DNA from 3 places in the Streptomyces griseobrunneus genome. Region 2 is predicted to be linked to each of the others. Evidence: riboswitches for the same ligand, from Rfam matches in the RefSeq annotation. Region 2 holds a riboswitch; each other region holds the start of a gene.
What was found. A riboswitch is a leader RNA that binds a small molecule or an ion and turns the genes downstream of it on or off. The one in region 2 is predicted to bind cyclic di-AMP.

Region 1 (7,485 bases), 1.2 Mb from region 2:
CCGCACCCTGGCCCGGCACGGCCGCCGCCACCTGGCATCCCTCAACTACTCGCCGCTCACCCGCGACCTGCGCACCGCCGCCGAGCTGCTCGGCCGGCACGTGGAGGAGATCTGCGCCCGCACCGGGCAGCGCGAGGTCGACATCGTCGGGCACAGCCTCGGTGGCCTGATCGCCCGCTACTACGTACAACGACTGGGCGGCGACCGGCGGGTGCGCACCCTCGTCACGCTCGGCACCCCGCACGGCGGCACCGCCGTCGCCCCCGGAGCCGGCATTCACCCCATCGTGCGCCAGATGCGCGGCGGCTCCGCGCTGATCGAGGAGCTGCGCCGCCCCGCCCCGGGCTGCCGAACCCGATTCGTCAGCTTCTGGAGCGAGCTGGACCAGGTGATGGTCCCGGTCGAGACGGCCTGCGTCGACCACCCCGACCTCGACGCCGTGAACGTACGCGTCACCGGAATCGGGCATCTCGCGCTGCCGGTGCACCCGGCGGTCGCCGCCGCGGTCCGTGAGGCTCTGGAGACACAGGAGACACGGGAGGGCACAGTGCCCTCAACCGGAACGACCTCTGTCGCTTAAAATAGAACGCTTCTCGAACATAGGGCCAAGCCTCTGTCTGTCGTCCGCCGAAAGACGGCCGATTGCCCGTTTCCTGAGGACGCAAAACCTGCCGAAGATTGTCGTCCTCACATACTGCCGGGTACAGTCGCGGCCACTGCTTCCCCCTGGGACTCCCTGACCGGGACCCAGAACAGTCCTGCTGCCGAGGCGAGAGAGAAGTTGGTGAACGACCAGCACCCCCACGCCGGGCCCGTCGGGTACGACACCCGATCGACCGGCAGCTTCGACACCGACCCGCTCTTCGGTTCGCTCCCCGGCGGTTCCGACGCCACGGATTACGCGGCTCCCGGTTACCAGGGCTCCTACGGTGACCAGAGCGGCCAGTACGACTCCTCCGCCTGGGACACGGGCGCGCAGCAGACCGTCACGTACGACGCGTACGCCGCCCAGACCCGGCCCGCCGCCGCCCACCAGCAACAGCAGCAGTGGGACACCGGCGCGACGCCGGCCTGGCAGCCGCCCGCCGACCAGGACCCGGCCGACCAGTGGGCCACCGCCGACACGGGCGCGTTCCCCACCGCCGGATTCACCGCGGCCGCGTACGGCACAGCCCCGTACGGCACCGACACCTACGAGACAGGCACGTACGAGACAGGCACGTACGACACGGGCGCCTACGGGACGGGCACGTACGGGACGGATGCGTACGACACCGGCGCGTACCCCACCGGCACCTACGGCACGGGCACCGCGTACGTGACCGACGGCTCGTACGGGACGGACGCCTACGGGACCGGTGCGCACGAGGCCGGCGCACACGACACGGGCACGTACGACACCGCCGCCTACGACACCGGCACGTACGGGACGGTCGGCGCCGACGGGACCGGCACGTACAACGCCACGGCCTTCACCACCGGGGTCCACGACACCGGCGCGTACGACACGGGGACGTACGACACCGGCGCCTACGACGCGACCGCCTGGAACTCCGGCGCCACGCCCGGGGACGCCGCGTACGAACCCGAACAGACATCGCATCAGCTGTACGAACAGCAGGCGCCCGAAGCGGCCGGACCCGAAACGGCCGAGCAGTCCCCCGCCGACCCGGCGGAACACGCGGACCGCCCGGACCACCCGGACCACGAGCCGGCGGTCGCCGCCTCCACCACCGCCGAGTTCGCCGTCCTCGAACCGGACGCCGCTCCCGCGCCGGACGACAGTGACGCTCCCGCCCCGCTCTCCCTGGACCGCACCGTGGTCCGGACCCCCGCCCCGCGCAGCCGGGCCCGCCGCCGCAGCCCCGCCAAGCGGTCCGCCCTCCTGACCGTCGCGGTCCCCTCCGCCTGCGTGATGAGCGTCGCGGGCATCGCGGCCGCCTCCGTCAGCGGGATCAGCGACGAGGACAAGCCGGAGAAGACCGCCTCCCTGGCCGTCGCCGACCCGAGCACGGTCAAGCCGGTCGCCGCGAACAACAAGCTCGACAGCCAGCTGGAGCAGCTCTCCGAGGGGAGCGACGACTTCCGCGAGCGCGCGAGCCGCACCCAGGAGCGCATCGACCTCAAGCAGCGGCAGGCCGAGGAGAAGAAGAAGCGCGAGGAGGAGGCCGCACGCCGCGAGGCGCTGCGCCCCAAGTTCGTCCTGCCGGTCAAGCAGCACGGGCTCAGCGCCTACTACGGCCAGGCGGGCGTCAACTGGATGTCCGTGCACACGGGCATCGACTTCCCCGTCGGGTACGGCGCTCCGGTGATGGCCGCGACCGACGGAACCGTGCGCACCCAGTACAACAGCGCCTACGGCAACATGGCGATCGTGACCATGGCCGACGGTACGGAGACCTGGTACTGCCACCTGAGCAGCACCAAGATCCGCTCCGGCCCGGTGAAGGCCGGTGACGTCATCGCGTACGCGGGAAGCTCCGGCAACTCCACCGGCCCGCACCTGCACTTCGAGGTCCGGCCCGGCGGCGGTGCATCGGTGGACCCGCTGGCGTGGCTGCGCAGCCACGGCGTCGACCCGACCTGACCTGGCCAGGCCAGGCCTGACAGCGAAACGACGAGAGGGGCGGAACGGCTTCGACAGCCGTCCCGCCCCTCTCGTACGTCCTGTTACAGCTTCTCGACCGGCGCGTACCGCAGGAGCAGCTTCTTCGGGCGCTCGTCGCCGAAGTCGACCGTCGCCTTGGCCTGGTCGCCGATCCCCTCGACGGCCACCACCGTGCCGAGCCCGAACTGGTCGTGCGTGACCCGGTCCCCGACCACCAGCGTGACCACGGGCTTCTCCGTGGAGCGCCGGGTCGCGAACCCCGAGGGTCCGGAGCGGGCGCGGGAGGAGGAGAGCGAGGACGTGATGCCCGAGGTGGGTCCGGCCGGGGCGGCCATCGGGCCCTTGCGCTTCCACTCCAGGTGCGCCTCCGGGATCTCCTCCAGGAACCGCGAGGGCGGGTTGTACGAGGGCTGGCCCCAGGCGCTGCGCATCGCGGCCCGGGTCAGGTAGAGCCGCTCGCGGGCGCGGGTGATGCCGACGTACGCGAGGCGCCGCTCCTCCTCCAGCTCCTTGGTCTGGCCGAGGGCCCGCATGTGCGGGAAGACGCCGTCCTCCATGCCGGTGAGGAAGACGACGGGGAACTCCAGGCCCTTGGCGGTGTGCAGGGTCATCAGGGTGATGACGCCGGAGCCGTCCTCGTCCTCGTCGGGGATCTGGTCCGAGTCGGCGACCAGCGCGACCTTCTCCAGGAACTCCGCGAGCGTGCCGGTGCCCTCCGCCTCGGCGCGCTCCTGCTCGAATTCGAGGGCGACGGCGGCGAGTTCCTGGAGGTTCTCGACGCGGGTCTCGTCCTGCGGGTCGGTGGAGGCCTGGAGCTCGGCGAGATACCCCGTCCGCTCCAGCACGGCTTCCAGCACGACGGCGGGCCCGGCGCCGGACTCGACGATGGTGCGCAGCTCCTCCATCAGCGTGTTGAAGCGCTTGACGGCGTTGGACGAGCGGGCCGCCATGCCGTACGCCTCGTCGACACGGCGCAGCGCCTGCGGGAAGGAGATCTTCTCGCGCATCGACAGGGCGTCGATCATGGCCTCGGCGCGGTCGCCGATACCGCGCTTGGGCACGTTGAGGATGCGGCGCAGCGGGACGGTGTCCTCGGGGTTGGCGAGGACGCGGAGGTAGGCCAGGACGTCCCGGACCTCCTTGCGCTCGTAGAAGCGCACGCCGCCGACGACCTTGTAGGGCAGGCCGACGCGGATGAAGATTTCTTCGAAGACACGGGACTGGGCGTTGGTCCGGTAGAAGACGGCGACATCGCCCGCCTTGGCGTCGCCCTTGTCGGTGAGCCGGTCGATCTCCTCGGCGACGAACTGCGCCTCGTCGTGCTCGGTGTCCGCGACGTAACCGATGATGCGGGCGCCGGAGCCGGCGTTGGTCCAGAGGTTCTTGGGGCGGCGGCTCTCGTTGCGCTCGATGACCGCGTTGGCGGCGGAGAGGATCGTCTGCGTGGAGCGGTAGTTCTGCTCCAGGAGGATCGTCTTCGCGTCCGAGTAGTCCTCCTCGAACTGGAGGATGTTGCGGATGGTCGCGCCCCGGAAGGCGTAGATGGACTGGTCCGCGTCGCCCACGACGCACAGCTCGGCGGGGGCGTCGGCCTCTCCGGCCGGGCCGACCAGCTCACGTACCAGGGTGTACTGGGCGTGGTTGGTGTCCTGGTACTCGTCGACCAGGACGTGGCGGAAGCGGCGGCGGTAGTGCTCGGCGACGTCCGGGAAGGCCTGGAGGAGGTGGACCGTCGTCATGATGATGTCGTCGAAGTCCAGCGCGTTGGCCTCGCGCAGGCGTGCCTGGTAGAGCGCGTACGCCTGGGCCAGCGCCTTCTCGAAGCCTCCCCCGTTCTCGGCTTCGCTCGAATGGGAGGTGCCCCCTCCCGCCTGACCGGCGAAGGTCTCCTCGTCGATGAGCTCGTTCTTGAGGTTGGAGACCTTAGCGGTGAAGGACTTCGGCGGGTAGCGCTTGGGGTCCAGGTCCAGATCGCGGCAGACCAGGGCCATGAGGCGCTTGGAGTCGGCGGCGTCGTAGATCGAGAACGACGAGGTGAAGCCGAGCTTCTTCGACTCGCGGCGCAGGATGCGGACGCACGCGCTGTGGAAGGTCATGACCCACATGGCGTTGGCGCGCGGGCCGACGAGCTCCTCGACACGCTCCTTCATCTCGCCCGCGGCCTTGTTGGTGAAGGTGATCGCGAGGATCTGCCCCGGGTGCACCCCGCGCTCGGCCAGCAGGTGGGCGATGCGGTGGGTCAGCACCCGGGTCTTGCCCGAGCCGGCCCCGGCGACGATGAGCAGCGGGGACCCGGCGTGCACGACGGCGGCGCGCTGCTCGGTGTTCAGCCCGTCGAGCAGCGCCGCGGCGTCGATGACCGGGCGCGGGTGGCCGTCCCGGTAATACCCGTCCCGGGGCGGCGGGGGCGCGTCGAAGACGCCCTCGAAGAGTCCCTCCGGCACCGCTTCGGGTGCGTGGTCCTCGGGGGGCGGCGGCGGGCCGTCCTCGGTGGACTGGAGGCCGGCCAGGAAACTGTCGTCAAAGAGGCTGCTCATCGCCATCCGAGTCTAGGGGGCCGCACTGACAACGTTCGGCCGAAGGTCATAAGCGGCCACCCGACCCCGTACGCACGGAGAGCGGACGCCCACGTTCCGTGAAAGAGCGCCCGGTCGGAGGGGGTACGGGGCCTCCGATCCCAAAAGGTCACGAAAATGTATCGGGCATATCGCTCATCCTCCTTCCCAGCGGCACCAAGGGTTGGCTAGCGTGCTCGGTCAGGTGATCCGTATCTCCCTGAGGCGAACCACGTCTCACGGTCACCTCTGCCGAATCCGTGCTGCCCTACCGGCAGTTCGGAACCGGGGACCCACACGCAGCACCGGGGTGAATCGGTCCGTACCCTCGCATCCGGACCGTAGGACAGCCTTCCGTTCCGTCCGAACCCGACAGCTAACCCGGTAGGCGGTCCACGGAAGGAGATGCCGGTCTTGGCATCGCATCGCAAGCCGCGCACGAAGGTGCGCACCACCACCCCCGCCGTCGGGTTCACGACGGCCGCGCTGGCCTCTGTGACCCTGCTCTCCACGCAGAGCGCGACGGCCGCCCCCGCGGAGCCGAAGCCGGCCATGGAGGAGGTCCAGAAGAAGGTGGACGAGCTCTACCGGCAGGCAGGCAGCGCGACCCAGCAGTACAACCGCGCGAAGTCCGCCTCCACGGCCCAGCGCACCAAGGTCGACACGCTGCTCTCCGATGTGGCGAAGCGGACCGAGAAGATCAACGAGGCTCGCCGGGAGCTGGGGGCCTACGCGGCCGAGCAGTACCGCACCGGCGGCATCGCGCCCACGGCGACCTTCTTCCTGGCGGACGACCCGCAGGCGTACTTCGACCAGAGCCGGATGATGAGCCGGTCGACCGAACGGCAGCAGAAGGCCGTCGACGACTTCCGTACGCAGCAGGCCGCGGCGTCGAAGAAGCGCGCGGAGGCCGTGCAGAGCCTGGAGAAGCTCACCGGGACGCAGACCGCGCTCCGCTCCAGCAAGCAGAACGTGCAGACCAAGCTCACCGAGGCCCGGTCCCTGCTCGCCAGGCTGACCGCCGAGGAGAAGGCACGTCTGGCGGAGCTGGAGCGCAAGAAGGAGGCCGAGGCCAAGGAGAAGGCGGAGAAGCTGGCCCGCCGCCAGGCCGCCGAGGCCAAGGAGCGCGAGGAGGCCGAGAAGAAGGCGCGCGAGGAGGCCGCGAAGGGACCGGGCGGCGACAGCGGTTCCGGTTCCGGCAGCGGTACGGGGACGAGCCCGGGAACCGGCACGGGTACGGGGACCGGGGCGGGCGGCAGCTACGCCGCCAAGGCCGAGAAGGTGCTGGCCTTCGCCCGCGCCCAGATCGGGAAGCCGTACGTGTGGGGGGCCTCGGGCCCGTCCTCGTACGACTGCTCCGGGCTGACGCAGGCGGCGTGGCGGGAGGCGGGCGTGCCCCTGCCCCGGACCACCTGGGACCAGGTCGAGGTCGGCACCCGGGTCGCCACCTCCGACCTTCAGCCGGGGGACCTGGTCTTCTTCTACGACGACATCAGCCACGTCGGCATCTACAAGGGCGACGGGATGATGATCCACGCCCCGAAGCCGGGGGCGAACGTCCGCGAGGAGTCGATCTACTACATGCCGATCTACGGCAGCGTGCGCCCGGCGTAGCAGGGCCGGAGGCCGGGGGCGGCCCGCCGGAGACCGCCCCCGAGAGGTCCCGCCGGAGGACCCTGCGGTGGCCCCCGAAGAGGTTCATGGCTCCGGAGCCCAGCCATGGCCAGAACATCGCCGAGCAGTGAGGCAAGTCTTTCTCGGGCCCTTCGCCGGAACTGGGCACCGCGCGCCCGAACCTGCCGGAATGATCAATTCCGGCTCCGCATCTCCGGTCATCCGGCGGCGGCGAAACGTCACATCCGGGCAATAGCTGTCATGGCGAACCTTTTCCGTGCGCCCGGATTAGCGTCCCTGGCGGGCCTGTCGGTATCCCCCGGCGGGCAGCCGACAGGAAGGATGCCGCCTCCGTGGCCGCGCACCGGAAATCCGCTCACCGGAAACCCAAGCAGCGCCCGTTCACCGGCCCTGCTGCCCGCACCGCCGCCACCCTGGCGCTCGCCGGGGCCGCCACCGCCACCTCGGCCACCGGGGCCGGCGCCGCACCCGCCGAGCCCGCTCCCACCGCCGCCCAGGTCCGCGCGAAGGTCGACCGGCTGTACCACGACGCCGAGGTCGCGACGGAGAAGTACAACGGGGCGAAGGAGAAGGAAGCCGCCGCCACCAAGGCCGTCGACACCCTGGCCGACGAGGCCGCCCGCCGCACCGACCGCCTCAACACCGCCCGCCACACGCTCGGCTCGATGGCCACCGCCCAGTACCGCA
Region 2 (7,485 bases):
GCTCCGCGCAGGGCTGCGGCCAGCACCTCGCCGTCACCGGTCTCGGCCTCGCCGCTCTCCCCCACCCACGGGATGGCGGTGACGATCACGGCGTCGCAGGTCCCGTCGGCGAGCGCCTCGGCCAGCGCGTCCCGGAAGTCCTGCGGCGAAGCGGCCGTGGTGAGGTCGCGCGGCGGGCGCGGGCGGAGCCCCTCGGCCAGGCAGGCGTCGTACGTGAGGAGGCCGAGGGACTCGGAGTTGCCGAGGATCGCGACCCGGGGCCCGGCCGGGAGCGGCTGGCCGGCCAGGAGCAGTCCGGCGTCGACCATCTCGGTCACCGTGTCGACCCGGATGACGCCCGCCTGCCGCATCAGGGCGGAGACGGTGGCGTCGGGGATACGGCTGACCGGGACGGCGTGGCCGGGCGGGTTGGTGCCGCTGTGCCGGGCGCCCTTCACCACGACGACGGGCTTCACGGCGGCGGTGCGGCGGGCGAGACGCGTGAACTTGCGGGGGTTGCCGAGGGATTCGAGGTAGAGGAGGGCGACGTCGGTGTCCTGGTCCTCGAACGAGTACTGGAGGAAGTCGTTGCCGGAGACGTCGGCCCGGTTGCCCGCCGAGATGAACGAGGAGAGGCCCGCGCCGCGCCGGTGGAGGCCGGAGAGGAGGGCGATCCCGATCGCACCGGACTGGGTGAACAGGCCGATCCGGCCGCGGGCGGGCGACTCGGGGGCGAGGGAGGCGTTCAGCCGGACGGACTCGGCGGTGTTGATGATGCCGAAGGCGTTCGGGCCGATGATCCGCATGCCGTACGAGCGGGCCTGGCGGACCAGTTCGCGCTGGAGCTCACGGCCGGCGGAGCCCCTCTCGGCATAGCCGGCGGAGAGAACGACGAGGCCCTGGACGCCGTGCTCGCCGCAGTCCGCGACGGCTTCGGGGACCCGGTGGGCGGGGACCGCGATGACGGCGAGGTCGACCTGCTCGTCGATCTCGCCGAGCGAGCGGTGGGCGGGGACCCCGTCGAGGGTGGCGAGGCCCTCGTCGAAGGCGCGGTTCACCGCGTAGGTACGGCCGGTGAAGCCGGCGGCGAGGAGGTTGCGCAGGACCGTGCGGCCCACTCCCCCGGGCGTGCGGCCGGTGCCGATCACCGCGACCGAGCCGGGGGCGAGCAGGCGCTGCACCGAGCGGGCCTCGGCACGCTGCTCGCGGCCGCGCTGGACGGCGAGGGACTTCTCGGTGGGTTCGAGGTCGAGGGTGAGGTGGACGGAGCCGTCCTCGAAGCTGCGCTGCTGGGTGTAGCCGGCGTCCCGGAACACCTTGATCATTTTGTTGTTGGCGGGGAGCACCTCGGCGGCGAAGCGCCGGATGGAGCGCTCGCGGGCGACGGCGGCGATGTGTTCGAGCAGCGCCGAGGCGACTCCGCGGCCCTGGTGGGCGTCCTGGACGAGGAAGGCGACCTCGGCCTCGTCGGCGGGGGCGGAGGCGGGCCTGCCCTGCTCGTTGATGCGGTCGAAGCGGACGGTACCGATGAACTCGCCGCCGATCGTGACGGCCAGTCCCACCCGGTCGACGTAGTCGTGATGGGTGAAGCGGTGCACGTCCCGGTCGGAAAGGCGGGGGTACGGTGCGAAGAACCGGTAGTACTTCGACTCGTCGGACACCTGCTCGTAGAAGCTGACCAGCCGCTCGGCGTCGTCCGTGGTGATCGGCCTGATGCGCGCGGTGCCGCCGTCACGGAGCACCACGTCCGCTTCCCAGTGGTCGGGGTACGCGTGATGCGGACTCTGCTCAGGCGTGGGCTCCATGGGCAAAGCCTACGGCCGACATCCCGGTCGCGGAGGGATCGGTACCGGGGCAGTCTGAGGACGACCCGGACGAGGGCCTGTCGTGTGGATCAGGTGGGAGGGGAGGCCGGGCACAGCATTGCGCACCGCGTGAGAGACTGGTCTAGACAACCGTTGATATGTGAAGGGCAGAACCATGGCTGAGCGCCGCGTAAACGTCGGTTGGACCGAGGGCCTGCACGCCCGCCCCGCTTCCATCTTCGTCCGTGCCGCCACGGCTTCCGGCGTCCCGGTGACGATCGCCAAGGCCGACGGCAACCCGGTGAACGCCGCCTCCATGCTCGCGGTGCTCGGTCTGGGTGCGCAGGGCGGCGAGGAGATCGTGCTCGCGTCCGAGGCGGACAACGCCGAGGCCGCTCTGGACCGTCTGGCGAAGCTGGTCGCCGAGGGGCTCGAAGAGCTTCCCGAGACCGTCTGACCGCTCGACAGGCCGTCCGGCCGCCCGACCCGCTCCGGGTCCGATTCCGGTACACCGGTCCTTTCGACGGTTCGGCCGGAATCCGTTCTTCGCGAGAGCCGTGGAACCCTTTTGGGGACCACGGCTCTTTCGTTACTCCTGAAGCCGATGCATTGCCCATTCGGGCAGCACAAATAAAGCCCTCGGCAATTGCTCCTCTTTGTATACGGCGTCATTGTTAATGCCGGACACCCGCGATGTTTACGCCGTGTTGCGAAGAACTCACCCGGGGCGGCGGCGCCGCGCGACGGCCGGGGCGGTCCGGGCGGCGCAGCCGGTGGGCGCCGGCGGCCCGTTCCGCATGCTGGGCGGTCAGTGCCCTGGCCCGCTCCGCGTCGCCGCGCGCCACCGCGTCCACGATCGCCCCGTGCTCGACCCAGGAGTCGACCGGGCGGGCCGGCTGCTCGACGGCGTACATCCAGGCGATCTTGTGCCGGAGCTGGGTGAGCAGCGCGATCAGGCCGGGGCTGCCGGAGGCCTGGGCGAGGGTCTCGTGGAACCAGCCGCCCAGCGACCGCAGATCCTCCCCCTCCCCCCGGCGGGCCCGCTCCTGGCCCAGCCTGACCAGCCCGCGGAGCACCTTGAGGTGGGCTTCCGTACGGCGCTGGGCGGCCCGCGCCGCGCCGAGCGGCTCCAGGAGCATCCGCACCTCCAGCAGGTCGGCGGCCTCCTGCTCGGTGGGCTCGGCGACACAGGCCCCGGCGTGCCTGCGGGTGACGACGAAGCCCTCGGACTCCAGGGTGCGCAGCGCCTCGCGCACCGGGACGCGGGAGACCCCGTACCGCCGTGCCAGCAGCTCCTCGGTGAGGCGGCTGCCGCGCTCGTAGACACCGGAGACGATGTCGTCACGGATTGCCGTGCATACCGAATGCGCGGGAATGCGCATGTCCGAACCTCCGCCTTAATCCCCGCGAAACGCGGCCGGCCGACGCCTGTTCCGTGACTCTATTGCAATCTGCCGCAATTTCCGATGGCAGGCCGGAATCCATGGATATCTTCTGGCCAAAGGTCCGGTACGGAGAGGCCCGGTACGGGGGATTCCTGACTCATTGCCGAAGGCCCCGGCGGGAAGCCGGGGCCTTCGGGTGGGGAGGTCGCGCGAGGTGGGGTCAGACGTTCAGACCGTGCGAGCGCAGGTAGCCGACCGGGTCCATGTCCGAGCCGTACTCGGGGGTGGTCCGGGCCTCGAAGTGGAGGTGCGGGCCGGTGGAGTTGCCGGTGGAGCCGGAGAGGCCGATCTGCTGGCCGGAGGTGACGCTCTGGCCGACGGCGACGCCGATGGAGGAGAGGTGGCCGTACTGGGTGTACGTGCCGTCCGCCATCCGGAGCACGATGCTGTTGCCGTACGCGCCGCCCCAGCCGGCCTCGACGACCGTGCCGGCGCCGACCGCGACGACGGAGCTGCCGGAGGCGGCCATGAAGTCCACGCCGGAGTGGCTGCCGGAGGACCAGAGGGAGCCGCCGGTCTTGTAGCCGGTGGTGACGTGCGAGCCGGCGAGCGGAAGGTGGAAGGCGTTCAGACGGGCGCGCTCGGCGGCGCGGGCGGCCCGGGCCTTCTCCTCGCGGATCTCCTTGGCGCGGGCCTCGGCCTTGCGCCGGGCCTCCGCCTTCGCCTTGGCCTTCGCGGCCTTGACCTTGGCCTCGGCGGCCGCCTCGGCCTTCGCCTTCGCGAGGGCCTCGGCCTGCTGGTGCTGCGCCTGGGCCTGGGCTTCGATCTGCTTGGCGAGCGTGGCGTCGAGGGCGATGGCCTGGGTGAGTCCGCTCTCGGCGGCCTTGGGGGCCTCGGAGTCCGCTGCGGCGGCCGGGGAGGCCAGGGAGCCGAGGACTCCGGTGGTGGCCAGGGCCGCGATGCCGGCGGCCTTGGCGCCGCGGCGCGTCAGGCGGCTCGGGGCACGGTGCTTCCCGGTGGCACGGGTGAACGCCATGGAGGGGCTGATCCTTTCCTTCCTTCTCGCCTACCGGGTTAGCTGACGGGTTCGGAGCAGGAAGGTCTCCTACGGATCCCCGCGCCGGGTCACGGCACGGACTTCCGATTCACCCCAGGGACTGCGTGGGTCCCCGGCTCCCCAGGCTCGCGCCTGACGGGGACTCGGCGATGGCTGCCCGGCGCCGCGGGTGCGGCATACGGGTGACGGACAGCCGAGCCGACGCTAGGCGGGCCGACTTCCCATCACCAAACGGACAGGGGGATTTGTCGCGCATCCCACAGGGCAGAAAGTCACTCTCCCCAACAAAGAGAATCAATAGGCCTTAACGGACAAATAAGGAGGACCCCGGCGGATCGCTGTCCGCCGGGGTCCTCTTCGTCCTGGTGTATACCGACGCGGCGTCAGCCGCTGACGACGGTCACCTCTCCGATGCCGAGCTCCTTCACCGGCTCCGCGATCTGCGCCGCGTCGCCCACGAGGACCGTGACCAGCCGGTCCACCGGGAAGGCGCTGACCACGGCCGCGGTCGCCTCCACGGTGCCCGTCTCGGCGAGGCGGGCGTACAGCTGGGCCTGGTAGTCGTCGGGCAGGTGCTGCTCGACCTGGTCGGCCAGCGTGCTCGCCACCGAGGCGGCCGTCTCGAACTTCAGCGGGGCGACGCCCACCAGGTTCTGCACGGCCGTCTCCCGCTCGGCGTCGGTCAGCCCTTCGGCCGCCAGCGTCCGCAGGACCTTCCAGAGGTCGTCCAGCGCCGGGCCGGTGGACTCGGTGTCCACGGAACCGCTGATGGCGAGCATCGCCGCGCCGCCCGAGTCGGGGCCGGTCGAGCGCAGGACCTGGGCGAAGGCCCGTACGCCGTAGGTGTAGCCCTTCTCCTCGCGCAGCACCCGGTCCAGCCGGGAGGTGAGGGTGCCGCCCAGGCAGTACGTGCCGAGCACCTGCGCGGGCCATACGCGCTCGTGCCGGTCAGCGCCGATGCGGCCGATCAGCAGCTGGGTCTGGACCGCGCCGGGGCGGTCCACGATGACCACACGGCCGGTGTCGTCGGCGGTGATCGGCGGGACCGGGCGGGCCTGGCCCGCGTCGCCCGACCAGTCGCCGAGGGTGTCGGCGAGCAGGGCGTCCAGGTCGATGCCCGTGAGGTCACCGACGATCACGGCCGTCGCGGTGGCCGGGCGGATGTGGGCGTCGAAGAAGCCGCGCACGGCGGCGGCGTCGATCCGCCGCACCGTCTCCTCGGTGCCCAGGCGCGGGCGGGACATCCGGGCGGTGGCCGGAAAGAGCTCCTTGGAAAGCTGCTTGGCGGCGCGCCGGGACGGGTTGGCCTGCTCGTGCGGGATCTCGTCGAGGCGGTTGCCGACGAGCCGCTCGATCTCGCTCTCGGCGAAGGCCGGGGCGCGCAGGGCCTCGGCGACCAGGCCGAGCGCCTTGGCCAGCCGGGAGGCCGGGACCTCCAGGGAGACCCGGACGCCGGGGTGGTCGGCGTGCGCGTCGAGGGTGGCGCCGCAGCGCTCCAGCTCGGCGGCGAACTCCTCGGCGCTGCGCTTGTCGGTGCCCTCGGAGAGCGCGCGCGACATGATCGTGGCCACGCCGTCCAAGCCCTCGGGCTCGGCGTCCAGGGGCGCGTCGAGGAAGATCTCCACGGCGACGACCTGCTGGCCGGGGCGGTGGCAGCGCAGCACGGTCAGCCCGTTGGGCAGGGCGCCGCGCTCGGGCGCGGGAAACGCCCAGGGCCGGGCGGTGCCCGGGGTCGGCTGCGGGTGGTACTCCATGGCTACTCCAGTCACGGCGGCGTCGCTCACTTGTCCGCCCCCTCGGGCTCGTCGGTGCCTTCGGCCTCGTCGGCCGGCTCGATGGGCTCGTAGACCAGCACCGCCCGGTTGTCGGGACGCAGGGCCGCCTCCGCCGCCTCGCGCACCTCCTCCGCGGTGATGTCCAGGACGCGTCCCACGGCACTCAGGGCGAGCTGGGGGTCACCGAACAGGACCGCGTAGCGGCACAGTTCGTCGGCGCGGCCCGCGACCGTCCCCAGGCGGTCCAGCCACTCGCGCTCCAACTGGGCCTGCGCCCGCTCCATCTCCTCCGCGGTGGGGCCGTCGGCGGCGAACCGGGCCAGCTCCTCGTCGACCGCGGCCTCGATCGTCTCCACCTCGACACCGCCGGAGGTCTTCACGTCCAGCCAGCCCAGCGAGGGCGCCCCGGCGAGCCGCAGCAGCCCGAAGCCCGCCGCCACCGCCGTACGGTCGCGCCGGACCAGGCGGTTGTGCAGCCGCGAGGACTCGCCGCCGCCCAGCACGGTCAGCGCCAGGTCGGCCGCGTCACAGGCGCGGGTGCCGTCGTGCGGGAGGCGGTAGGCGGCCATCAGCGCACGCGCCGGGACCTCCTCGTGGACCACTTCGCGCAGCTGCTCGCCGATGGTCTCGGGCAGCGTGCCGTCGCGCGGCGGCTGCTTGCCGTCGTGGGACGGGATGGAGCCGAAGTACTTCTCGACCCAGGCGAGGGTCTGCTCGGGGTCGATGTCCCCGACGATCGAGAGCACCGCGTTGTTGGGCGCGTAGTACGTACGGAAGAACGCGCGGGCGTCCTCCAGGGTTGCCGCGTCCAGGTCGGCCATGGAGCCGATCGGGGTGTGGTGGTACGGGTGGCCCTCGGGGTAGGCGAGGGCGGTGAGCTTCTCGAACGCGGTGCCGTAGGGCACGTTGTCGTAGCGCTGGCGCCGCTCGTTCTTGACGACGTCGCGCTGGTTCTCCATGGACTCCTCGTCGAGCGCGGCGAGGAGGGAGCCCATACGGTCGGCTTCCAGCCAGAGAGCCAGCTCCACCTGGTGGGTGGGCATGGTCTCGAAGTAGTTGGTCCGCTCGAAGCTGGTCGTCCCGTTGAGCGAGCCGCCGGCCCCCTGGACGAGCTCGAAGTGACCGTTCCCCTTGACCTGTCCCGAGCCCTGGAACATCAGGTGCTCGAAGAGGTGAGCCAGACCGGTGCGTCCCTTGACCTCGTGGCGCGAACCGACGTCGTACCAGAGGCAGACCGCGGCGACCGGGGTCAGATGGTCCTCGGAGAGCACCACACGCAGGCCGTTGGCCAGGCGGTGCTCGGTCGCTGTCAAGCCGCCGGAGCCGGCCTGTGCTGTGGCCGTGTGACCCATGGGCATGTACGTCCCTTCGATCGCGATACTGGACTTCCTGCCAGACCTGCCACTCTAAGCAAGCGCACCGGCACCTGGCGAAGTTCCCGTTCCGTGGATGTTTCCGTCGATGGTGCCCCAGGTGGCACCGCC
Region 3 (7,485 bases), 820 kb from region 2:
TTCTCCCGGGCCGAGGTCGGCCGGTACGTCGACGCGGCCGAGGCCCGCAGGCGTCACCTCCTGCAGTCGCTGCTCCAGGCGGCGGGCCTGCCCCTGGCCGACTACCGCGCCCGCTTCGGCACGGATCCCCGCGAGGACTTCCCCGCCGAGCTGGAGCGGTTCGCGGAACGGGGCTGGCTGGACGCACAGGCGCCGGAGGGCCTCCTGCGGCTCTCCCCGCTGGGGCTGGCCCACTCGGACGCGCTGGGGCCCGCGCTGTTCTCCCCCGGGGTACGGGCCGCGATGGCCGCGTACGAGCGGAAGTGAGCGGGTCATGGACCTGACCATCCTGTACCGGGGCCCGCTGGCCTCGTGCGACTACGACTGTCCGTACTGCCCGTTCGCCAAACGACGCGACAGCAGGGCCCAGTTGACAGCTGACCGGGAGGCGCTGGAGCGGTTCACCGCGTGGGCCGCCACGCAGACCGGCGACCGGCTGTCGGTGCTGTTCACCCCGTGGGGCGAGGGCCTGGTGCGGTCCTGGTACCGGCGGGCACTGACCGAGCTGTCCCGGCTGCCGCACATCGGCAGGGTAGCCATCCAGACGAACCTCAGCGGCCGCACCACATGGCTGGCGGACGCCGATCCGGAGAAGATCGCGCTCTGGTGCACGTACCACCCGGGGCAGACGCCGTACGAGCGGTTCCTCGGCAGGTGCCGGGAGCTGTCCGCACGAGGCGTCCGCTACAGCGTGGGCGTGGTGGGGTTCGAGGCGCACCTTCCCGAGGCCCGGCGGCTGCGGGCGGCGCTGCCCGAGGAGGTCTACCTCTGGGTGAACGCCGCCGAGGGGCAGACGTACACCGACGAGGAGGCGGAGCGGTGGACCGAGCTGGACCCGCTCTTCCCCTACAGCAGGCACCCGCACCGTTCGGCGGGGCTCCCCTGCCGGACGGGCGAGTCGGTGATCTCGGTGGACGGCGACGGCACGGTGCGGCGCTGCCACTTCGTCAAGGCGGAGCTGGGCAACCTCTACGACGGCAGCTACCGCCGGGCGCTGGGGCCGCGGGCCTGTCCGCTCGCCGTGTGCGACTGCCACATCGGCTATGTGCACCTGGAGACGCTGCCGCTGTACGACGTGTTCGCGGGCGGCGTCCTGGAGCGGGTACCCGCCGGGTTCGCCGCGGGCGGGCCGCCGGCCGGGCCCGGCACCGCGGGCCTGTCCCGGCGTGCGCTTCCGCTGCTGGAGCCCTGACCGGAAAGGCGTCCTACAGGGGCAGCAGGTCCGGCCGTTTCGCCTCGACGTGGTCGCCGGACGACTCGCCGCGCAGCCGCCGGCCGATCCACGGCACGAGGTACTCCCGTGCCCACTGGATGTTGTCGCGCCGCGCGTCGAAGGGGCTCCGCTGGGCCTGCGGCGGCCAGGGCTGGTCCGGGTCGGCCGGCACCTCGTGGCCGAGGACCTGGGCGGCGCGCAGCGCGACGCGGGTGTGGCCCTCGGGCGACAGGTGGAGCCGGTCGGCGTCCCAGGCGCGCCGGTCCTGGACCGACCGCAGCGACCACAGGTCGAGCACGGGGCAGTGGTAGCGGTCGGCGATGGCCCTCAGGTGGACGTTGTACGTGGCGATCTTGCCGCGCATGTGGCGCAGCACCGGAACGCCCCGGGTGTCGAACCCGGTGGTGACCATGACGGTGCCGACCGCGTCGGTCAGGTCCGCGACGGCCCGCTCGAAGCGCTCGGCCAGATCGTCGGGGTCGGTGCCGGGCCGGATGATGTCGTTGCCGCCCGCGCAGAAGGTGACCAGGTCGGGGGCCAGTTCCTTGGCGCGGGGGAGCTGCTCCTCGACGATCTGGTCGAGAAGGCGTCCGCGTACGGCGAGATTGGCGTAACGGAAGTTCCCGTGCCGGGTCTCGTCCGGGCTCGTCGCTGCGTCGGGGGCCGGGAGCCGGTCGGCGAGCAGAACCGCGAACCGGTCCGCCCAGCCGACAAAGGTGCCGTCGGGGCCGGGGTCTCCGACACCTTCGGTGAAACTGTCCCCGATCGCCGCGTACGACCCGATGGTGTTCTGCTGCTGGGTTCTCGAATCGTCTGCCACAAGCACATATCCTGCACCGTTCAATGTGACCTACGCGACCGTAATACGGGGTTGACGGGTGGTGAGATAGACCACCCGGTCAGGTTTTGGTAAAGCCGGAATAAGTGGAGGGGCGGTGCGCCGCTGCGCACCGCCCCTCGATCACTTCTTGCTGCCCTCGGGTCAGAGGGAGACGCCGTGCTGTCGCAGGTAGGCGATCGGGTCGACGTCGGAGCCGTAGCTCGGGCCTGTGCGGACCTCGAAGTGGAGGTGCGGGCCGGTGGAGTTGCCGGTGGAGCCGGAGAGGCCGATCTGCTGGCCGCCGGTGACGGTCTGGCCGACCGAGACGTTGAGCGAGGACTGGTGGGCGTACTGGGAGTACATGCCGTCCTCGTGCTGGATGACGACCTCGTTGCCGTACGAGCCGCTGTTGCCGGCCGAGACCACGGTGCCCGGTCCGATGGCGAGGACGGGGGTGCCGGAGGCGGCCTGGAAGTCCGAGCCGGTGTGGTAGCCGCTGGACCAGCTGGCGCCGGAAGCGCGGTACTGGGTGGTGACGTTGGCGCTGGCGAGCGGGGCGGACCAGCCGGAGCCGTTGGCCTCGGAGGAACCGGTCTGCGCGGAGGTGCCGGCCGGCGCGGCGGCGTCGGACTCGTCGGCCGAGAGGGTGTCGCCCTTCGGGGCCTGCTCAGCCTTCTTCGGCGCGGCCTTGGGGGCGGCCTTGGGGGCGGCCTTGGGGGCCGGAGCGGCCTTCTTGGCCTCCGAAGGCGCGGCGGAGCCGGACGCCTTGGCGCCGAGGGTGAGCTTCATGCCCGGGAAGATCAGGCTGGGGTTCTCGCCGACGGCCGAGCGGTTGTCCTGGTACAGCTTCTGCCAGCCACCCTTGACCTGGTGCTCGGCCGCGATCTTCGCGAGGTAGTCGCCGGAGACGACGGAGTACGTCTTCGGGGCGGCCTTCGCCTTGGCGGGCGCGGCCTGCGGGGCGGACTGCACTGCGGCGGCCGTGGCGGCCGCGGGGGCCGCCTTCTCCGCGGCGTGGGCGCCGGTGGCGCCGATCAGCGGGAGGGCGAGTACGGCGCCGCCGGTGCCCGCGGCGATGACGCCGCGGTGGATCGGGCCGGACTTGGTACGACGGTGCTTACCCTTTGCGGGCATGGGGAAGTTCCTCTCCGGCGCCTGCGAGGTGAGCTGTCGGGTTCGGGCTGGAGATGCCCGGTCGCCGGGTGGCGACTTCACCCCGAGCCGGTCCGGATCGCTCCGGGCCGGCGGCTTACCTGGTTCCCCCGCTCCTGCCACGCGTGAGTGGGTTGGGTGCGAATTCCGGGCGGCGGCAGGATTAGGCGGTCCGTCCGGATTGACGGTGACCGTAAACGAGTGAGGACGGCAGGAACAAGCCGTCGGTTGCACACCGGAATCATCGATTCAATTTCGCTCCGGATTTCCCGTCACACTCCGTGGATTACGGATCTTGGCTTTCCGTACGGATACCGGGAAAACATCCGGGCGCAGCCGCCACGGTCCGTCACGGATATGATCCCGCTCACCTACGGAATCCCATCTCCCCCATTAGCGGGGCATGTTCTACGAAATACACCAATACGGACACACCGTGCGCGCCTCCCCTGACACACCATCAGCGGACCGCTGATTTTCCGCCGAATCGATGTCGTATCGTCACAGGGGCGCCCTCGCCGGAGAGCCGCGCCGACGCCAGAGATCCAGGAGCCACCGTGACGCAGCAGGTGCCGCAGGTCCCGCCGACAGAGACCGCACTCACCGGAGTGCGCAACTTCCGCGACGTGGGCGGGCTCCCCACCGCGGACGGGCGGCGCACCGCCTTCGGCAGGCTCTACCGCAGCGGTCACCTGGCGCACGCCAGCGCCGATGACGCGCTCTTCCTCGGCGGGCTCGGGCTGCACACGGTCTTCGACTTCCGCAACTCCGCCGACCACAAGCTCGACGGGTACGACATCGAGCTGGCCGGTGTCCGTAATGTCAGCATTCCGCTCTCCGACCCGGCCGACGGAGCCGAGTTCTGGCGGCTGGTGCGCGACGGGAACATCGAGCAGCTGCGCTCGATCCTGGCGAACGGCAAGGGCACTGAGCGCATGCTGACCATGTACCGCTCGACCATCGTGGACCGCACCGCCGAGCACAGCCGGGTGCTGCACGCCCTGGCGGAGGACAGCGTGCCCGCGCTGATGCACTGCGCGGCGGGCAAGGACCGGGCCGGTCTGTCGATCGCGGTCTCGCTGCTCGCGGTCGGCGTCGAGCGCGAGGCGATCGAGGCGGACTACCTCAAGTCCAACGATCCCCACCGGCGGTACAAGGTGAAGCGCTCGGACATGTCCGAGACAGGGATGTCCGCCGAGGTGATGGAGCTCCTCAACCCGCTCTTCGGGGCGGAGGCCGCCTATCTCGCGGCGGCGTTCGCGGCCATTGACGAGACCTGGGGCACGACGGACCGCTACCTGGCGGAGGGGCTGAAGGTCTCCCCCGAGACCCGGGAGCGGCTGCGCGAGCGGCTGCTAGACCAGGGCTGAGAAGGCAAAGGCCGCAGGATCAGGGCTGCGGGATCAGCCGGGCGGTCACTCCGCGCCCGCCACCACGAAGAGCAGGTAGAGGAAGGCCGCGATCACATGGCCGACCACCAGGTAGGCGAAGAGCCGGATGATGAGACCGCGCGGCATCCGCCGCTCCTGGGTGTCCTTCGTGGCCTTGGGGTTCCTCGGGGTCAGCGGGTCGTAGCGCTCGGAATCGGACATGACGGTCCTCTCTGCCGGCCTCGCGGCCGGGGGAACGAAGGGGTCAGCGCGCGTGCAGTGCGTTGCCGAGGCAGAGCTCGGCCGCGGGGCTCTGCAGCAGGGAGTGGACGAAGAGCAGCTCCGCCCCGCCCCGGTCCAGGGCCGCGATCCGGTGCGGGGTGAGCGAGTCGAAGTGGGCGCTGTCGCCCGGGTCCAGATCGTGCACGGTCTCCCCCAGCGCGACCCGCAGCCGCCCGCCGAGGACGTACAGCCACTCCTCGCCGGGGTGCACCCGCACCAGATCGCCCTGGGCGCCGTACGGGACGCGGACCCTCAGCGCCTGCATGGCGCGGCCGGAGCCACCGGCCCGGCGGTACATCCAGCCGTCGGCCTCGGCGCCCTCGAAGGCGCCGCCCCGGATGACCGCCTCCCGCTCTGGCGGCTTCTCGCCGAGGAGTTCGGAGACCGTCGTACCGTAGATACGGGCCAGGCCGAGCAGCATGGGCAGCGAAGGCTGCCTGCGGCCCGTCTCCAGCCGGGAGAGGTGGGCCGGGGAGAGTCCGGCCCGCTGGGCCGCGGTCTCCAGGGTGAGATCGCGCCCGCGGCGCAGCTCGCGCAGTCGGGGTGCGACGCCGGGGAGCTCGTCGGCCACCCCTTCGTCCGGAGGATTCATGCCTCCATTGGGCCAGGAACTTTCCTCCCGGGCAAATAATTTGCCCCGGAGGCAAAAACTCAACGGTTGGCGACCGCCTGTTTGACGAGGGTCCGGCCGAAGTCCCACATCAGGCCGCCGCCGCTGTGCGCGTCGTCCATGACCTCCGTGAACGCCGCCACGAAGCGGTCCACCTCCGCCTCCCCGATGATCAGCGGCGGGATCAGCTTGATCACCTCCAGGTGGTCGCCGGAGACCTGGGTGAGGATGCGGTGCTTCTGGAGCAGCGGCACCACGACCATCTGCGCGAAGAGACCCTTGCGGGCCGCCTGGAGCATCGTCCAGCGGCTGCGGAGCTTCAGCGAGGACGGACGGCCGAACTCGATGCCGATCATCAGCCCGCGCCCGCGCACCTCGTGCAGCAGCTCGTAGCGGTCCACCAGCGCCGCCAGCCGCTCCCGCAGGAGATCACCGGTGCGCCGGGCATTGGCGACGGTCTCCTCGTCCTCCATCACCGCGAGCACCGCGAGCCCCGCCGCCATGGCCTGGGCGTTGGAGCCGAAGCTCGCGGAGTGGACGAGGACCCGGTCCATCGAGGAGTAGACCTTGCGGAAGATCCAGTCCTTGCCGAGCGTCGCGCCGACCGGCACATAGCCGCCGGAGAGCGCCTTGGCGACGCAGACGAGGTCGGGCTCCACGCCCTCCTCGTGCTGGTAGGCGTAGAAGTCCCCGGTCCTGCCCAGGCCGGTCTGCACCTCGTCGGCGATCAGGAGCGCCCTGTGCCGGTGCAGCAGCTCCTGCGCCTCACGCAGGAAGCCGGGCGGCGCGGCGTGCACCCCCTTGCCCTGGACGGGCTCGACGATCAGCGCGGCGACGTCTCCGCGCTTCAGCTCCCGTCGCAGCGCGTCCAGGTCACCGAGCGCGATCGGGGTGTCGGGCAGCAGCGGGGCGAAGCCGTCCCGGAAGCCGCTCTCGCCGTTGACCGAGAGGGAGCCGGTCGTCAGCCCGTGGAAGGCGTGGGTGCAGTACAGGACACGGGGTTTACCGGTGGCGTACCGGGCGAATTTCAGTGCCGTCTCGACCGCTTCGGTACCGCTGTTCCCGAAGAAGACGCGGTCCAGGTGCGGGCTGTGGCCGAGCAGCTTCTCGGCGAGCAGTCCGGGCAGCGGCTGGCAGTCGAAGCGGGTGAGGTCGGCGAGCTGGGCGTCGAGCACGTCGTGCAGGGCCTTGCGCACGACCGGGTGGTGCCGGCCGATCCCCATCACACCGAACCCGGCGAGCATGTCGAGGTAGTCGTTGCCCTCCGCGTCCCAGAAGTACGCCCCCTCGGCCCGCTCGTAGACCTTGTCGAAGCCGATGGTGTGCAGCATGCGCGGCAGCTGGTGGTTGAGGTGACGCGCATGCAGCTCGTACCGCTCGGCCCCGCGCTCCGCCAGGAGCCGTCCCAGGTCGAAGCCCTGGGGACCGCCGTCCGTCATCGCCCGATCTTCTCCTTCGGTACGTTCCGGGGGCCGGAGCAACCGGCCCCCTCCCCCGTCACGGTGTCACCGGTTGCTGCTGATGGTCTCCCGGGCCGCGCGCAGGGACTCCTTCAGCGACCCCATGGTGGCGAGCACCGCCGTGGGCTCGTAGCCGCAGTGCGCCATGCAGTTGGCGCAGCGCGGGTCCTTGCCCCGGCCGTACTTCTCCCAGTCGGTCTCCTCGATGAGCTGACGGTACGTCGGTACGTAGCCGTCGCTCATCAGGTAGCAGGGCCGCTGCCAGCCGAAGAGGGAGTAGTTGGGGATGGCCCACGCGGTGCAGGGGAAGTCCGCCTTGCCCTCCAGGAAGTCCAGGAAGAGCGGTGAGTGGTTGAGCCGCCAGCGGGCCCGGTTGCCGCCCGCGAAGGCCTTCTTGAAGAGTTCGCGGGTCTGGTCGACGCCGAGGAAGTGCTCCTGGTCGGGGGCCTTCTCGTACGCGTAGGCGGGCGAGATCATCATCTCGTCGACCTTGAGGTCGTCGTTGAGGTAGTTGAGGACCTCGATGATGGTCTGCGGGG

Region 1: it holds a riboswitch for cyclic di-AMP, as region 2 does, so the genes downstream of both, ACK8N7_RS13115 (C40 family peptidase) here and ACK8N7_RS07705 (M23 family metallopeptidase) in region 2, are expected to answer to the same signal.
Region 3: it holds a riboswitch for cyclic di-AMP, as region 2 does, so the genes downstream of both, ACK8N7_RS04430 (M23 family metallopeptidase) here and ACK8N7_RS07705 (M23 family metallopeptidase) in region 2, are expected to answer to the same signal.

What each region holds. Positions count from the first base shown of each region.
Region 1 covers NZ_CP177080.1:2,976,565-2,984,049, forward strand. Annotated here, with positions in the region: gene ACK8N7_RS13100 (lipase family alpha/beta hydrolase) at 1-580, shown strand, start outside; gene ACK8N7_RS13105 (M23 family metallopeptidase) at 785-2,587, shown strand; gene pcrA (DNA helicase PcrA) at 2,671-5,145, opposite strand; cyclic di-AMP (ydaO/yuaA leader) riboswitch at 5,404-5,570, shown strand; gene ACK8N7_RS13115 (C40 family peptidase) at 5,569-6,777, shown strand; gene ACK8N7_RS13120 (C40 family peptidase) at 7,131-7,485, shown strand, end outside.
Region 2 covers NZ_CP177080.1:1,759,442-1,766,926, forward strand. Annotated here, with positions in the region: gene ACK8N7_RS07690 (bifunctional acetate--CoA ligase family protein/GNAT family N-acetyltransferase) at 1-1,784, opposite strand, end outside; gene ACK8N7_RS07695 (HPr family phosphocarrier protein) at 1,960-2,241, shown strand; gene ACK8N7_RS07700 (GntR family transcriptional regulator) at 2,459-3,166, opposite strand; gene ACK8N7_RS07705 (M23 family metallopeptidase) at 3,390-4,205, opposite strand; cyclic di-AMP (ydaO/yuaA leader) riboswitch at 4,219-4,385, opposite strand; gene ACK8N7_RS07710 (M16 family metallopeptidase) at 4,610-5,980, opposite strand; gene ACK8N7_RS07715 (M16 family metallopeptidase) at 6,007-7,353, opposite strand.
Region 3 covers NZ_CP177080.1:939,577-947,061, forward strand. Annotated here, with positions in the region: gene ACK8N7_RS04415 (STM4012 family radical SAM protein) at 1-306, shown strand, start outside; gene ACK8N7_RS04420 (STM4011 family radical SAM protein) at 314-1,231, shown strand; gene ACK8N7_RS04425 (SGNH/GDSL hydrolase family protein) at 1,245-2,072, opposite strand; gene ACK8N7_RS04430 (M23 family metallopeptidase) at 2,235-3,206, opposite strand; cyclic di-AMP (ydaO/yuaA leader) riboswitch at 3,210-3,375, opposite strand; gene ACK8N7_RS04435 (tyrosine-protein phosphatase) at 3,782-4,594, shown strand; gene ACK8N7_RS04440 (DUF6126 family protein) at 4,640-4,816, opposite strand; gene ACK8N7_RS04445 (helix-turn-helix domain-containing protein) at 4,860-5,468, opposite strand; gene ACK8N7_RS04450 (aspartate aminotransferase family protein) at 5,528-6,925, opposite strand; gene hpnH (adenosyl-hopene transferase HpnH) at 6,992-7,485, opposite strand, start outside.